Regions from separate parts of the Enterobacter sp. fkY84-1 genome, predicted to be linked through region 1. Evidence: predicted binding sites of a transcription regulator. Region 1 holds the regulator's gene; the other holds the start of a gene.
What was found. Region 1 encodes sigma-54, which starts transcription at its own class of promoters, with help from an activator protein. Its sites were predicted from a motif close to GTTGGCACANNTTTCGCTNT; they were not measured.
Positions count from the first base shown of each region.

Region 2: the regulator sigma-54 is predicted to act here: its motif matches at 2,169-2,188, upstream of hypA (hydrogenase maturation nickel metallochaperone HypA).

Region 1 covers NZ_CP169393.1:4,171,843-4,179,534, forward strand. Annotated here, with positions in the region: gene kdsD (arabinose-5-phosphate isomerase KdsD) at 1-682, shown strand, start outside; gene kdsC (3-deoxy-manno-octulosonate-8-phosphatase KdsC) at 697-1,263, shown strand; gene lptC (LPS export ABC transporter periplasmic protein LptC) at 1,260-1,835, shown strand; gene lptA (lipopolysaccharide ABC transporter substrate-binding protein LptA) at 1,804-2,358, shown strand; gene lptB (LPS export ABC transporter ATP-binding protein) at 2,365-3,090, shown strand; gene rpoN (RNA polymerase factor sigma-54) at 3,138-4,571, shown strand; gene hpf (ribosome hibernation promoting factor) at 4,594-4,881, shown strand; gene ptsN (PTS IIA-like nitrogen regulatory protein PtsN) at 4,964-5,455, shown strand; gene rapZ (RNase adapter RapZ) at 5,501-6,355, shown strand; gene npr (PTS phosphocarrier protein NPr) at 6,352-6,624, shown strand; gene mtgA (monofunctional biosynthetic peptidoglycan transglycosylase) at 6,666-7,391, opposite strand; gene elbB (isoprenoid biosynthesis glyoxalase ElbB) at 7,388-7,692, opposite strand, start outside.
Region 2 covers NZ_CP169393.1:3,727,774-3,735,465, forward strand. Annotated here, with positions in the region: gene hycC (formate hydrogenlyase subunit 3) at 1-864, opposite strand, end outside; gene ACEPLT_RS17780 (4Fe-4S dicluster domain-containing protein) at 861-1,469, opposite strand; gene hycA (formate hydrogenlyase regulator HycA) at 1,541-2,005, opposite strand; gene hypA (hydrogenase maturation nickel metallochaperone HypA) at 2,216-2,566, shown strand; gene hypB (hydrogenase nickel incorporation protein HypB) at 2,570-3,433, shown strand; gene ACEPLT_RS17800 (HypC/HybG/HupF family hydrogenase formation chaperone) at 3,424-3,696, shown strand; gene hypD (hydrogenase formation protein HypD) at 3,699-4,820, shown strand; gene hypE (hydrogenase expression/formation protein HypE) at 4,817-5,827, shown strand; gene flhA (formate hydrogenlyase transcriptional activator FlhA) at 5,892-7,692, shown strand, end outside.

The DNA.
Region 1 (7,692 bases):
GCTCTCCAACTCCGGTGAGTCCAATGAAATCCTGGCGCTCATCCCGGTTCTGAAGCGACTGCAGGTGCCGCTGATTTGCATGACCAGCCGCCCGGAAAGCAGCATGGCGCGTGCAGCCGATATTCACCTGTGCGTGAAGGTTCCCAAGGAGGCCTGTCCGCTCGGTCTGGCGCCGACCTCCAGCACCACCGCTGCACTGGTCATGGGCGATGCGCTTGCCGTGGCGCTGCTTGAAGCCCGTGGCTTTACGCCGGAAGATTTCGCGCTTTCCCACCCGGGCGGCGCGCTGGGGCGCAAGCTCCTGCTGCGGGTAAACGATATTATGCACACCGGGGATGAGATCCCTCACGTCAGTAAAGAAGCCTCCCTGCGTGATGCTCTGCTGGAAATCACCCGTAAGAATCTGGGGATGACGGTCGTGTGCGACGATCTGATGAAAATTCAGGGGATCTTCACCGATGGCGACCTGCGTCGCGTGTTCGATATGGGTGTCGATGTCCGCACGCTCGGCATTGCCGACGTGATGACGCCGGGCGGTATCCGCGTGCGTCCGGGTACGCTGGCCGTGGATGTGCTGAACCTGATGCAGTCCCGCCATATCACCTCCGTTATGGTTGCCGATGGCGACCAGTTGCTGGGTGTGGTACATATGCATGATCTGCTGCGCGCAGGCGTAGTGTAATGAAGGATAAGACAATGAGTAATGCGGGTGCATCCCTTGCAACCTGTTATGGTCCGGTCAGTACGCAGATGATGGCAAAGGCGGAAAACATTCGTCTGCTCATCCTCGATGTGGATGGGGTTCTCTCCGACGGCCTGATTTACATGGGCAATAATGGTGAAGAGCTGAAGGCGTTTAACGTTCGCGACGGCTACGGTATCCGCTGTGCGCTCACCTCGGGGATTGAGGTGGCGATCATCACCGGACGAAACGCTAAACTGGTAGAAGACCGCTGTGAAACTTTAGGTATTACCCATCTGTATCAGGGTCAATCCGATAAGATGGCGGCGTTCAATGATTTACTGGGTAAACTGGCTATCGCACCGGAAAACGTGGCCTACGTCGGGGACGACCTGATTGACTGGCCGGTGATGGCTGAAGTTGGGCTGAGCATCGCCGTTGCCGATGCGCATCCGCTGCTGATCCCGCGCGCCGACTACGTTACCCACATCAACGGTGGCCGCGGCGCTGTCCGTGAAGTCTGCGATCTGCTTCTGCTGGCGCAGGGCAAGCTTGATGAGGCCAAAGGGCAATCGATATGAGTAAAACCAGACGTTGGATTATCATTTTGCTTTCGCTTGTCGCACTGGTATTGATTGGCGTGAACCTTGCCGATCGCGACGATACGCAAACGGAAGTGATCAACAATACCGATCCAACCTATAAAAGCGATCACAGCGACACCGTGGTCTATAGCCCGGAAGGCGCGCTGAACTATCGCCTGATTGCCCAGCATGTTGAATATTTTTCCGATGATGGCGTTTCATGGTTTACCCAACCTGTGATGACCACATTTGATAAAGACAAAGTGCCGACGTGGTCAATTAAGTCAGATCGGGCCAAACTGACAAATGACCGTATGCTTTATCTGTATGGCCACGTTGAAGTCAACGCCCTGACCGCTGACTCGCAACTGCGAAAAATTACGACGGATAATGCCCAGATCAACCTGGTAACCCAGGACGTGACGTCGCAGGATCTGGTCACACTGTATGGCACAACATTTAATTCCAGCGGTTTAAGAATGCGCGGGAACTTACGCAGCAAGAACGCCGAGCTGATTGAAAAGGTTAGAACCTCCTATGAAATTCAAAACAAACAAACTCAGCCTTAAAGTAATTATCGCCAGCGCGATGCTGGCGGCCAGTCTCCCCGCGCTTGCTGTAACGGGCGATACCGACCAGCCGATCCATATTGAGTCCGACACCCAGTCTCTCGATATGCAGGGTAACGTCGTCACCTTCACGGGTAACGTCGTCATGACCCAGGGCACCATCAAAATCAACGCCGACAAAGTGGTCGTAACCCGTCCGGGTGGCGAGCAGGGCAAAGAGATTATTGATGGTTACGGCAACCCGGCAACCTTCTATCAAATGCAGGACAACGGCAAGCCGGTGAAAGGCCGCGCTACGCACATGCACTATGAGCTGGCGAAGGATCTGGTCATCCTGACCGGGAATGCGTATCTGGAACAGCTGGACAGCAACATTACCGGCGACCAGATTACCTATCTGGTTAAAGAGCAAAAAATGCAGGCCTCCAGCGAGAAAGGCAAACGCGTGACCACCGTACTGGTTCCGTCGCAGCTGCAGGACAAAGGCAAGGGCCAGGCCCCGGCACAGAAGAAGAGTAACTAATTCGTTATGGCAACATTAACTGCAAAAAACCTCGCGAAGGCCTATAAGGGCCGCCGTGTCGTAGAAGATGTCAGTCTGACCGTCAACTCCGGCGAAATCGTGGGGCTGCTTGGCCCGAACGGTGCGGGTAAAACGACCACCTTCTACATGGTGGTGGGTATTGTGCCGCGCGATGCCGGCAACATTATCATTGACGATGAAGACATCAGTCTTCTGCCGCTGCACGCGCGCGCGCGTCGCGGGATCGGCTATCTGCCGCAGGAAGCCTCCATTTTCCGTCGTCTCAGCGTTTACGACAACCTGATGGCGGTCCTGCAAATTCGTAACGACCTGACCAACGAACAGCGTCAGGATCGTGCTAACGAGCTGATGGAAGAGTTCCACATTGAGCATCTGCGCGACAGCCTCGGTCAGGCACTCTCCGGGGGCGAACGCCGTCGCGTTGAGATTGCGCGTGCGCTGGCCGCAAACCCGAAATTTATCCTTCTGGATGAACCGTTTGCGGGCGTTGACCCCATCTCCGTTATCGACATTAAACGTATCATTGAGCACCTGCGCGACAGCGGGCTTGGCGTACTGATTACCGACCACAACGTGCGTGAAACGCTGGCCGTGTGTGAACGCGCCTATATTGTCAGCCAGGGCAATCTGATCGCCCACGGTACGCCGCAGCAGATCCTCGAAGACGATCATGTTAAGCGCGTCTATCTTGGGGAAGACTTCAGACTCTGATAGGGTAGAGGTAACGTAACGCCGAACCGGAGAAAAATGCTCTGAACATGAAGCAAGGTTTGCAATTAAGGCTCAGCCAACAACTGGCGATGACGCCGCAGCTACAGCAGGCAATTCGCCTGTTGCAACTGTCCACGTTAGAACTTCAGCAGGAGCTCCAGCAGGCGCTGGACAGTAACCCCCTGCTGGAACAAACCGATCTTCATGACGAGGTAGATACCCAGCAATCGCAGGATACTGAAGCGCTCGATACCGCGGATGCACTCGAACAAAAAGAGATGCCCGACGAGCTTCCGCTTGATGCCAGCTGGGATGAAATCTACACCGCCGGAACCCCTTCCGGTACGCGTGCAGACTACCAGGACGATGAGCTACCGGTCTATCAGGGCGAAACCACCCAGTCGCTGCAGGATTACCTGATGTGGCAGGTGGAACTCACCCCCTTCTCCGATACCGACCGCGCGATTGCCACGTCAATTGTCGATGCCGTTGACGACACTGGCTATTTGACCGTCACGCTGGACGATATTCTGGAAAGCATGGGCGACGACGAGATTGAGCTTGAGGAAGTTGAAGCTGTTCTGAAGCGCATCCAGCGTTTCGATCCGGTAGGCGTAGCCGCAAAAGATCTGCGCGACTGCCTGCTGATCCAGCTTTCTCAGTTCAGCAAAGAGACGCCATGGCTCGACGAGGCGCGCGTGATCATCAGCGATCATCTTGATCTGCTGGCGAACCACGATTTCCGCACCCTGATGCGCGTCACGCGCCTGAAAGAAGAGGTGCTGAAAGAAGCGGTGAATCTGATCCAGTCGCTCGATCCGCGCCCCGGTCAGTCGATCCAGACCAGCGAGCCCGAGTACGTGATCCCGGACGTGCTGGTCAGAAAACACAACGGCCGCTGGGTCGTTGAACTGAATTCAGACAGCATCCCTCGCCTGCAAATCAACCAGCAGTATGCCTCCATGTGCACCAGCGTGCGTAACGACGCCGACAACCAATATATTCGTAGCAATTTGCAGGAAGCGCGATGGCTGATCAAAAGTCTGGAGAGCCGAAATGATACGCTGCTACGCGTCAGCCGCTGCATTGTCGAACAGCAGCAGGCTTTCTTTGAGCAGGGCGAAGAGTATATGAAACCGATGGTGCTGGCGGATATCGCCCAGGCCGTCGAGATGCATGAATCAACCATTTCCCGTGTCACCACGCAGAAGTATCTGCACAGTCCACGCGGTATTTTTGAGCTTAAGTATTTCTTCTCCAGCCATGTGAATACCGAGGGCGGCGGCGAAGCGTCGTCAACGGCCATTCGTGCTCTGGTGAAGAAGTTGATCGCCGCGGAGAATCCCGCGAAGCCACTAAGCGACAGTAAGTTAACCACCATGCTGTCCGATCAGGGTATTATGGTGGCACGTCGTACTGTTGCGAAGTATCGAGAGTCTTTATCCATTCCGCCGTCCAACCAGCGTAAACAGCTGGTCTGACACAACCGATAAGGAAGACACTATGCAGCTCAACATCACTGGACAAAACGTCGAAATTACTGAGGCTTTACGCGACTTTGTGAACGCGAAGTTTGCAAAACTCGAGCAGTATTTCGAAAGGATCAATCAGGTCTACATTGTGTTGAAAGTGGAGAAAGTGACTCATATCTCGGATGCCACCCTGCATGTTAACGGGGGGGAACTGCATGCCAGTGCGGAAGGGCAAGACATGTACGCTGCTATCGACGGCTTGATTGATAAGCTTGCGCGACAGCTCAATAAACATAAAGATAAACTGAAACAACACTAATTGTCCGGGCAGTTAACGGGTGCAGGACGGCCTGTTGTGAAACACAACAGGCCATTTGTACAGTTAGCGCTTAGGTGAAATTATGATGAACAACGATTCCGCTCTTCAACTGAGCAATGTCCTTAACCAGGAATGTACCCGCAGTGCGGTTCACTGCCAGAGCAAAAAACGTGCGCTGGAAATCATCAGTGAACTGGCCGCAAAACAGCTGGGCCTGCCGCCGCAGGTGGTGTTCGAAGCGATTCTGACCCGCGAAAAGATGGGCAGTACCGGTATCGGCAACGGCATCGCAATCCCGCACGGCAAGCTGGAAGAGGATACCCTGCGTGCCGTCGGTGTGTTTGTGCAGCTTGAAACACCGATCGCCTTTGATGCCATTGATAACCAGCCCGTCGATCTCCTCTTCGCGCTGCTGGTGCCTGCTGACCAGACGAAAACCCATCTGCATACGCTGTCGCTGGTCGCCAAACGTCTGGCTGATAAAACCATTTGCCGTCGACTGCGCTCGGCTCAAAGTGATGAAGAGCTTTATCAAATTATCACCGAAGCAGAAGGCAATCAGGATGATGCATAACCAGGAGATGGCCTTCACATCTGTTGTCCTGAGGAGAAACGGAACATGGTGCTGATGATTGTCAGCGGTCGTTCAGGGTCGGGGAAATCCGTTGCTCTGCGCGCGCTGGAAGACATGGGTTTTTACTGCGTCGATAACCTTCCGGTCGTGTTGCTGCCCGACCTGGCCCGTACGCTTGCGGAGAGACAGACCTCGGCCGCCGTCAGTATCGACGTTCGTAACATGCCGGAATCGCCAGAGATCTTCGAACAGGCAATGAGTAACCTGCCTGACACGTTCTCGCCTCAGCTGCTGTTCCTCGATGCAGACCGGAATACCCTGATCCGCCGCTACAGCGACACCCGTCGTTTGCACCCGCTTTCCAGTAAGAACCTCTCCCTGGAGAGCGCAATCGATGAAGAGAGCGATCTGCTGGAGCCGCTGCGTTCTCGCGCCGACCTGATTGTCGACACCTCTGAGATGTCCGTTCACGAGCTGGCAGAAATGCTGCGTACCCGCTTGCTGGGAAAACGCGAACGCGAACTGACGATGGTGTTCGAATCCTTTGGCTTCAAGCACGGTATCCCGATTGATGCGGATTATGTTTTCGACGTGCGCTTCCTGCCGAACCCGCACTGGGATCCGAAACTGCGTCCCATGACCGGTCTGGATAAACCCGTCGCGGCCTTCCTCGACAGGCACACAGAAGTTCACAATTTTATCTACCAGACGCGAAGCTACCTTGAGCTATGGTTACCTATGCTGGAGACAAACAATCGCAGCTACCTGACGGTAGCGATTGGCTGTACCGGCGGTAAACATCGTTCGGTCTACATCGCCGAACAGCTGGCCGACTACTTCCGCTCGCGCGGAAAGAACGTTCAGTCCCGTCATCGCACGCTGGAAAAACGTAAAACATGACCGTAAAACAGACCGTTGAGATCACCAATAAGCTGGGCATGCATGCGCGCCCGGCGATGAAGCTGTTTGAGCTGATGCAGGGTTTCGATGCAGAAGTTCTGCTGCGGAATGACGAAGGTACCGAAGCGGAGGCGAACAGCGTGATTGCGCTGCTGATGCTGGATTCCGCCAAAGGGCGTCAGATTGAAGTCGAAGCCACCGGCCCCCAGGAAGAGGAAGCGCTGGCGGCGGTGATTGCGCTGTTTAACGCAGGGTTCGACGAAGATTAAGGTCTCTGCCCTTCAGGCGGGTGGCGCTGCGCTTACCCGCCCTACATAAGTTTGTTGCTCTCCATAAACCCTTCTCCTCCCAACTGACGCATCTGGCGCATAATCCACGCCTGACGGCTTCGCACGTAACCTGACGGGGCACTGGCTTTAAAGCGGAGGGGATTAGGCAGAACAGCCGCGAGCAGCGCCGCCTCCGACATGCTCAGCTTGCTGGCGGATTTATTAAAATAGCGTTGTGATGCAGCTTCGACACCAAATACCCCGTCGCCAAACTCGGCAACGTTGAGATACACGGTCAGAATGCGCTTTTTGCTCCAGACCGTTTCCATGCCCAGGGTGAGCCCCGCTTCCAGCCCCTTTCGCACCCAGCTGCGGCCGTCCCACAGAAACAGATTTTTGGCCGTCTGCTGCGACAACGTTGACGCGCCGTGCACGCGGTTTTCATGGCGTTCATTATGCGCCAGCGCCTTCTCAATGGCCGCAACGTCGAACCCCCAGTGCTCCGGGAATTTCTGATCCTCCGCTGCGATGACCGCCAGCCCCATGAACGGAGAGATCTCGTCCATGCTTACCCAGTCAGAATGGGCAACGTAGCCGAAATCGCCGCTGAGCCACGCGCCGAGCTGACGCTCAACCATCACGGCAGAGAACGGGACCGGCATAATGCTGAACACGGCCAGCCCGCCTCCCCAGAACACCGCCATGACGAGAACGATGCGTAGAAGAAGGCGTTTCACCCATGCGCCTGCGGAAAACGGACGCCTCATTCCGTCAGCACCAGCACGCGGGCGACCAGCTTTTCAATGCCCACAGCGGCTTCCGCGATATTCTTCGCCAGCATATACGCAGGCGTGGTGACAATCTTGTTATCTTCATCAACCACAATGTCATCCACCGGGCACGGAACGTGTTCGCCCCCCATTTCTTCGACAATCTCTGCGGTATCAATATCCGTCCCGATGGTCAGGCGCAGCGGGAAATCAAAAATTTTAGGCAACATCGCCGGTGCGATACAGATAAAGCCCAGCGGTTTCCCTGCCGCATGCATGGCCTGCGACAGCGCTTTGA
Region 2 (7,692 bases), 440 kb from region 1:
CGTGTGGTACGCCAGAAGACGCTGGATATTGTGCTCCATCAGCGCGTACAGGCCGCCGATGAAGGCGGTGATCATGCCCGCAATCAGCAGCACCACGCCCCACCACAGCGGCGGCTGGCCGCCGGTCAGCGTCATCGCCAGAATCCCGAACAGACCGACCTTCATCACCACCACAGAAAACAGCGCGGCAGCGGGCGCGGAGGCATTCGCATGCGCCTGCGGCACCCAGCCGTGCAGCGGGATAATCCCGGCCAGCAGGCCAAAGCCGATCACGCCCAGCAGCCAGACGTCATTGCCCAGCGGATGCCCGTTAAGCGCAGCGAACTCCAGCGTGCCGAAACGCTGCCACACCCGCCAGCAGGCCAGCGCCAGCAGCAGCGTCCCGAGGCGTCCCAGCGCAAACCACACTTTCCCGGAGGCGCTGCAGCCGGTCAGGAACACGCCGCACAGCGCCATAATCTCCGCCATCACCACCAGCGCGCCGAGGTTGCTGGCGATCACGGTGCAGACCGCCGTCGCCATCAGCAGGTTCACCAGCAGGCCGTTGGCTTTGGCGTGCGGATGGCGGTGCCAGTCGATATTGAACAGGCTGATAAACAGCCCGCACAGGCCAAAGGTCACCAGCCAGATGGCGTTCAGCGGCGTAATCGCAACGGTGTGGCGAATCAGCGGCATCACGGCCTCTGCGGACTGCCCGCCGAGCAGGACAACTCCACCCGCCGCCAGCGTCATCAGGCTGCCAACCGCCCCGCCGATCCCGGCGATCCAGCCGCTCAGGGTTTTATGGAATGACAGAAGCCACGCCAGCACGGCGGCGGCGGCAAAGTACGCCACGGCGCTGGTAATCATCGTAATCGCGTTCATTTCACCCCCTCGTTGAGCGCCTGCAGAAGCGAAAGATCGCCGACGTCGGTATTAATGGTCAGCTCGCGCTTGCGCTTGCTGGTGCGGGCGATGTCGCGAATGTTCACCAGAATCAGCGCTTTGGTTGGACAGGTGCGCACGCAGGCCGGGCCCTGTTCATCGAAGCTGCACAGGTCGCACTTCACCGCCACGGCACGGATGCCGGGCACCCAGTCCAGCAGCGTGCTGACGCGTGCTGGAGCCGGAGGCGCGGGCGGGGCTTTAGGCGAGTTGGCATTGGCCGGAATATGCAGCGGGCGGCTGCCGGAGAATTCAATCGCACCGAACGGGCAGGCAATGCCGCACAGCTTGCAGCTTACGCACAGACTTTCGTTCAGCTGGACTGCGCCATCCACGCGGGTGATGGCGTTCACGGGACAGACACCCGCGCAGGGGGCATCTTCACAGTGATGGCAGAGCTGCGGGGCAGACTCTTTTTCATTACGCATGACGTGCAGGCGCGGCATGGACTGTAGCCCATGCAGGCGATGCGTTTCCGAACACGCCGCCTCACAGGTTCGACAGCCAATACAGACCGTCGAGTCAGCAATTACAAAACGGTTCACCGGGTTATCCTCTGGTGATAGTCATTTTTGACGAAAAACTGTCTTGTCGACACTTCTCGACACACTGGGGGTCAGGCCACGTTCGCTGAGGTATTTCCGTCCATCAGCTGCTTCAGGTTGACCGGAAGATCGTGTTCAACGGCGGTGTACAGGCCGTTATAAACCGGGGCGATTTTTTCCAGATAGTGCTCCAGTACCTGCTGGCGATCGCGGTTGCTGACGTGGCCGTCCACCATGCCGTCAGCCATCAGCTGCGCCTTTGCAATACACTGTTTTTCACCGTCTTTTGTCTCGAGGTAGTACTCGATGGTGTGGCTGTTGAAGTTATCCGCCAGGGTGACGTTGATGATGAAATGGCCGAAGAGGACAAAGCGCATATCGCCCTGCGCCGCACAGCTCATCGCGTGGTGAAGACGCGCTTTCGACAAGGTAATGCCCTGAACCAGAGAGTTGCAGTAAAGGTGCCACTGGTCCTGTAACTGCTGATGACGCTGCGCGATGTATTCCGCTTTTTCGCTGATTTCCCAAATAGTCATAAAAGGTATCCGTTTAATGGAGATAGCGGCTGTTAAGCAGATTCCATGCCAGTTTTTATGCTTATGATTTTCAATGGATTTAATTAAAAATTCGCTGTCAACATCGCGGTGTCGACGTGTCATTTCGACAGCGGTGACATCGACACGCCTTAACAAAAATCAAGCTGGCACTGTTATTGCATTACCGGGGCAATTCATTGAGGAGGCGTCATGCACGAAATCACCCTCTGCCAGCGGGCTCTGGAACTTATCGAACAGCAGGCTGTGCAAAACCACGCGAAACGCGTCACCGGCGTCTGGCTGAAGGTCGGGGCGTTTTCCTGCGTCGAGACCAGCGCCCTGACCTTCTGTTTTGAGCTGGTGTGCCGCGGCACGCTGGCGGAAGGCTGCGAACTGCATATTGAGGAGCAGCAGGCGGAGTGCTGGTGCGAACAGTGTCAGCAGTACGTCACCCTGCTCTCATCAAAGGTACAGCGCTGTCCGCAGTGTCAGAGCACCGGGCTGCGCATCGTGGCGGATGACGGCATGCAGATCCAACGCCTCGAAATCGAGAAGGAGTAAAGTATGTGTAGTACCTGCGGTTGCGCCGAAGGCAACCTGTATATAGAAGGGGATGAGCACCGTCCCCACTCCGCGTTTCGCTCCGCGCCCTTTTCCCCTGCCCCGCGCCCTGCGGCAGCCCTGACCGGCATTACCTTTGCGCCGCAGCGTTCCGACGCGGGCGACCTGCATTACGGCCACGGCGAAGCGGGTACCCACGCGCCGGGCATGAGCCAGCGCCAGATGCTGGACGTGGAAATCAACGTGCTGGACAAAAATAACCAGATCGCCGCCCGCAACCGCGCCCGCTTCGCCGCCCGCAAACAGCTGGTGCTGAACCTGGTCTCCAGCCCCGGTTCCGGCAAAACCACGCTGCTGACCGAAACGCTCAAACGCCTCAACGGGCGCGTCTCCTGCGCGGTGATCGAGGGCGACCAGCAAACGGTAAACGACGCGGCGCGCATCCGCGAGACCGGCACCCCGGCAATACAGGTCAACACCGGCAAAGGGTGCCATCTGGATGCGCAGATGGTTGCCGACGCCGCCCCGCGCCTGCCGCTGGCGGATAACGGCATCCTGTTTATTGAAAACGTCGGCAACCTCGTCTGCCCGGCGAGCTTCGATCTGGGTGAACGACACAAGGTGGCGGTGCTTTCGGTGACCGAAGGCGAAGACAAGCCGCTGAAATACCCGCATATGTTCGCCGCGGCATCCCTGATGCTGCTGAACAAAGTCGACCTACTGCCGTACCTGAATTTCGACGTGGATAAGTGCCTGGCGTATGCCCGCGAAGTGAACCCGGAGATTGAGATCCTGCTGGTCTCCGCCACGCGCGGCGACGGCATGGACGGCTGGTTACGCTGGCTGGAGAACGAACGATGTGCATAGGCGTACCGGGACAAATCCATTCCCTCAACGGTAATCAGGCCAAAGTCGAGGTTTGCGGCATCCTGCGTGATGTAGACCTGACGCTGGTGGGCAGCACCGATGAAACGGGCGCGTCGCGTCTCGGCCAGTGGGTGCTGGTCCACGTGGGGTTTGCCATGAGCGTGATTAACGAAGCGGAAGCCCGCGACACGCTGGATGCGTTGCAAAACATGTTCGACGTGGAGCCGGACGTCGGCGCACTGCTGTACGGCGAGGAGCGATAATCATGCGTTACGTTGATGAATACCGCGCGCCGGAGCAGGTGCTGCAGCTTATCGGACACCTCAAAACGCGCGCGGCGCGGCTGGACTACCCCAAAGAAAGGCCGCTGCGGATCATGGAGGTGTGCGGCGGGCACACGCACGCGATCTTCAAATTTGGCCTCGACCAGCTGCTGCCGGAGAACATTGAGTTTATCCACGGCCCCGGCTGCCCGGTCTGCGTGCTGCCAATGGGACGCATCGACAGCTGTATCGAGATTGCCAGCCAGCCCGACGTCATATTCTGCACCTTTGGCGACGCGATGCGCGTGCCGGGGAAAAACGGCTCGCTGCTGCAGGCGAAAGCGCGCGGGGCCGACATCCGGATCGTCTATTCGCCGATGGATGCCCTGACGCTGGCAGCGGATAACCCCGCGCGCAAGGTGGTATTTTTTGGCCTGGGGTTTGAAACCACCATGCCCGCGACGGCCATCACGCTGCAGCAGGCGAAAGCGCGCGGCGTCGATAACTTTTTCTTCTTCTGCCAGCACATTACGCTTATCCCTACCCTGCGCAGCCTGCTGGAAGCGCCAGGCAACGGCATTGATGCCTTTCTGGCACCGGGCCACGTCAGCATGGTGATTGGCACAGACGCCTACGGTTTTATCGCTGAACAGTACAATCGTCCGTTAGTGGTTGCTGGTTTCGAACCACTTGATCTACTGCAAGGTGTCACCATGCTGGTTGAGCAGAAAATAGCGGCCCTGAGCGCGGTCGAAAACCAGTACCGCCGCGTGGTGCCGGATGCCGGCAATGAACGGGCTCAGCGTGCCATTGCGGAGGTGTTCAGCGTCGAAGGCGACAGCGAGTGGCGAGGACTGGGGCTGATTGCCGAATCCGGCGTGCGCCTGACGCCAGCCTATCGCGCGTTCGACGCTGAAGCGCATTTCCGCCCGCAGCCGCAGCAGGTTTGCGACGATCCCCGGGCCCGCTGTGGCGAGGTGCTCACAGGCAAATGCAAACCGCATCAGTGCCCGTTATTTGGCAATACCTGTAACCCGCAAACGGCGTTTGGCGCGCTGATGGTCTCCTCCGAAGGGGCATGCGCCGCGTGGTATCAATATCGCAACCAGGAGTGTGAAGCATGAACACGGTGGAAATGGCGCACGGAAGCGGTGGACAGGCGATGCAGCAGCTGATTAACCGGCTGTTCATGGAGGCCTTTAACAACCCCTGGCTCGCCGAGCAGGAAGACCAGGCGCGCATTGACCTCGCCACCCTCACCGCCCAGGGCGATCGACTGGCCTTCTCCACCGACAGCTATGTCATCGATCCGCTGTTCTTTCCCGGCGGCGATATCGGCAAGCTCGCCGTCTGCGGCACGGCCAACGACGTGGCCGTCAGCGGCGCCATTCCCCGCTACCTCTCCTGCGGATTCATCCTCGAAGAGGGTCTGCCGATGGAGACGCTCACGGCGGTGGTGAACAGCATGGCACACACCGCGCGCGAGGCGGGTATCGCTATCGTCACCGGGGACACCAAAGTGGTCCAGCGCGGTGCGGCCGATAAGCTGTTTATCAACACCGCCGGAATGGGGGCTATCCCCGCCAACATTCACTGGGGCGCACAGCGGCTTAGCGCGGGCGACGTGCTGCTGGTAACCGGCACGCTGGGCTGCCACGGAGCGACTATCCTTAACCTGCGTGAAGGCTTAGGGCTGGACGGTGAACTGCGCAGCGACTGCGCGGTGCTCACCCCGCTGATTCAGACGCTGTGTGCTATTCCCGGCGTGAAGGCCTTGCGCGATGCCACCCGCGGCGGGGTGAATGCGGTGGTTCACGAATTCGCCGCAAGCAGCGGGTGCGGGATTGAACTGACCGAGCGTGGCCTGCCTGTAAAAGCTGCCGTGCGGGGGCTGTGCGAACTATTGGGACTTGACCCACTGAACTTTGCTAACGAAGGCAAGCTGGTGATCGGCGTGGAACGCGCGGCGGCGGAAGCCGTTCTTGCAGAGCTACGCGCGCATCCATTAGGGAAAGAGGCCGCCATCATCGGCGAAGTGGTTGAGCGCAAGGGGGTGCGCCTGACCGGACTTTACGGCGTGAAGCGCACGCTGGACCTGCCGCACGCGGAACCCTTACCCCGAATTTGCTAGAGCCGCGCCATAAGCGGTCAGCACTGAATGTCTCTTTTTTGCCAGTTTCTATTGGAAAGCAATAATGCCGTATACACCGATGAGCGATCTTGGACAGCAGGGCCTGTTTGATATCACGCGCACACTTTTACAGCAGCCCGATCTCGGCGCGCTGAGCGATGCCCTGACGCGGCTGGTCAGGCAATCAGCGCTGGCCGACAGCGCGGCGATTGTACTGTGGCATAGCGGAACGCACCGCGCGAGCTACTATTCAACGCGCGATAATGGCAAAACGTTTGAGTACGAAGACGAAACGTATCTCGCGCATGGCCCGGTGCGCCGTATTCTCTCCCGTCCGGAAGCGCTGCACTGCAACTTTGAGGAGTTCCGCACGGCGTGGCCGCGGCTCGCGGAGAGCAACCTCTACCAGCCGTTCGGCCACTACAGCATGCTGCCGCTCGCGGCGGAGGGACATATTTTTGGTGGCTGCGAGTTTATTCGCACGACTGACCAGCCCTGGAGCGAGGCGGAATACGAGCGTCTGCACACCTTTACCCAGATTGTGGCCGTCGTCGCGGAGCAGATCCAAAGCCGCGTGACCAATAACGTGGATTACGACCTGCTGAGCCGCGAGCGCGACAACTTCCGCATTCTGGTCGCCATCACCAACGCCGTGCTGTCGCGCCTTGATATGGACGAGCTGGTCAGCGAAGTGTCGAAAGAGATCCACCACTATTTCAAAATCGATGCCATCAGCATCGCGCTGCGCGGCCATCGCAAGGGCAAGCTGAACATCTACTCCACGCATTATCTGGATGAAGCCAACCCGGCGCACGAGCAGAGCGAAGTGGACGAAGCGGGCACCCTGTCTGAGCGGGTATTTAAAAGCAAAGAGATCCTGCTGCTCAACCTGAGCGAGCAGGACCCGGTGGCACCGTACGAGCGGATGCTGTTTAACACCTGGGGCAACAAGATACAGACCCTGTGCCTGCTTCCCCTGATGTCCGGCAACACCATGCTGGGGGTGCTGAAGCTGGCGCAGTGTGATGAAGCCGTGTTTACCACCGCCAACCTGAAGCTACTGCGCCAGATCGCCGAGCGTATCTCCATCGCGCTGGATAACGCCCTCGCCTATCAGGAAATTCATCGTCTGAAAGAGCGTCTGGTGGATGAGAACCTGGCCCTGACCGAACAGCTCAACAACGTGGACAGCGAGTTTGGTGAAATCATCGGGCGCAGCGACGCCATGTACAGCGTGCTCAAGCAGGTTGAGATGGTGGCGCAAAGCGACAGCACGGTGCTGATCCTGGGCGAAACCGGTACGGGTAAAGAGCTGATTGCCCGCGCCATCCACAACCTGAGCAACCGCAACAGCCGTCGGATGGTGAAGATGAACTGCGCGGCGATGCCTGCAGGCCTGCTGGAAAGCGACCTGTTCGGACACGAGCGCGGCGCATTCACCGGGGCCAGCAGCCAGCGGCTGGGCCGTTTTGAGCTGGCGGACAAGAGCTCGCTATTCCTCGACGAAGTGGGCGATATGCCGCTGGAGCTACAGCCGAAACTGCTGCGCGTCCTGCAGGAGCAGGAGTTTGAACGTCTTGGCAGCAACAAGCTTATCCAGACTGACGTGCGGCTGATTGCCGCCACCAACCGCGACCTGAAAAAAATGGTCGCCGACCGCGAGTTTCGCAGCGATCTCTACTATCGCCTGAACGTCTTCCCGATCTTCCTGCCGCCGCTGCGCGAGCGCCCGGAAGATATTCCCCTGCTGGTCAAAGCGTTTACCGCCAAGATCGCGCGTCGGATGGGGCGAAACATCGACAGCATTCCTGCCGAGACGTTACGTACCCTTTCCTCGATGGAGTGGCCCGGCAACGTGCGCGAGC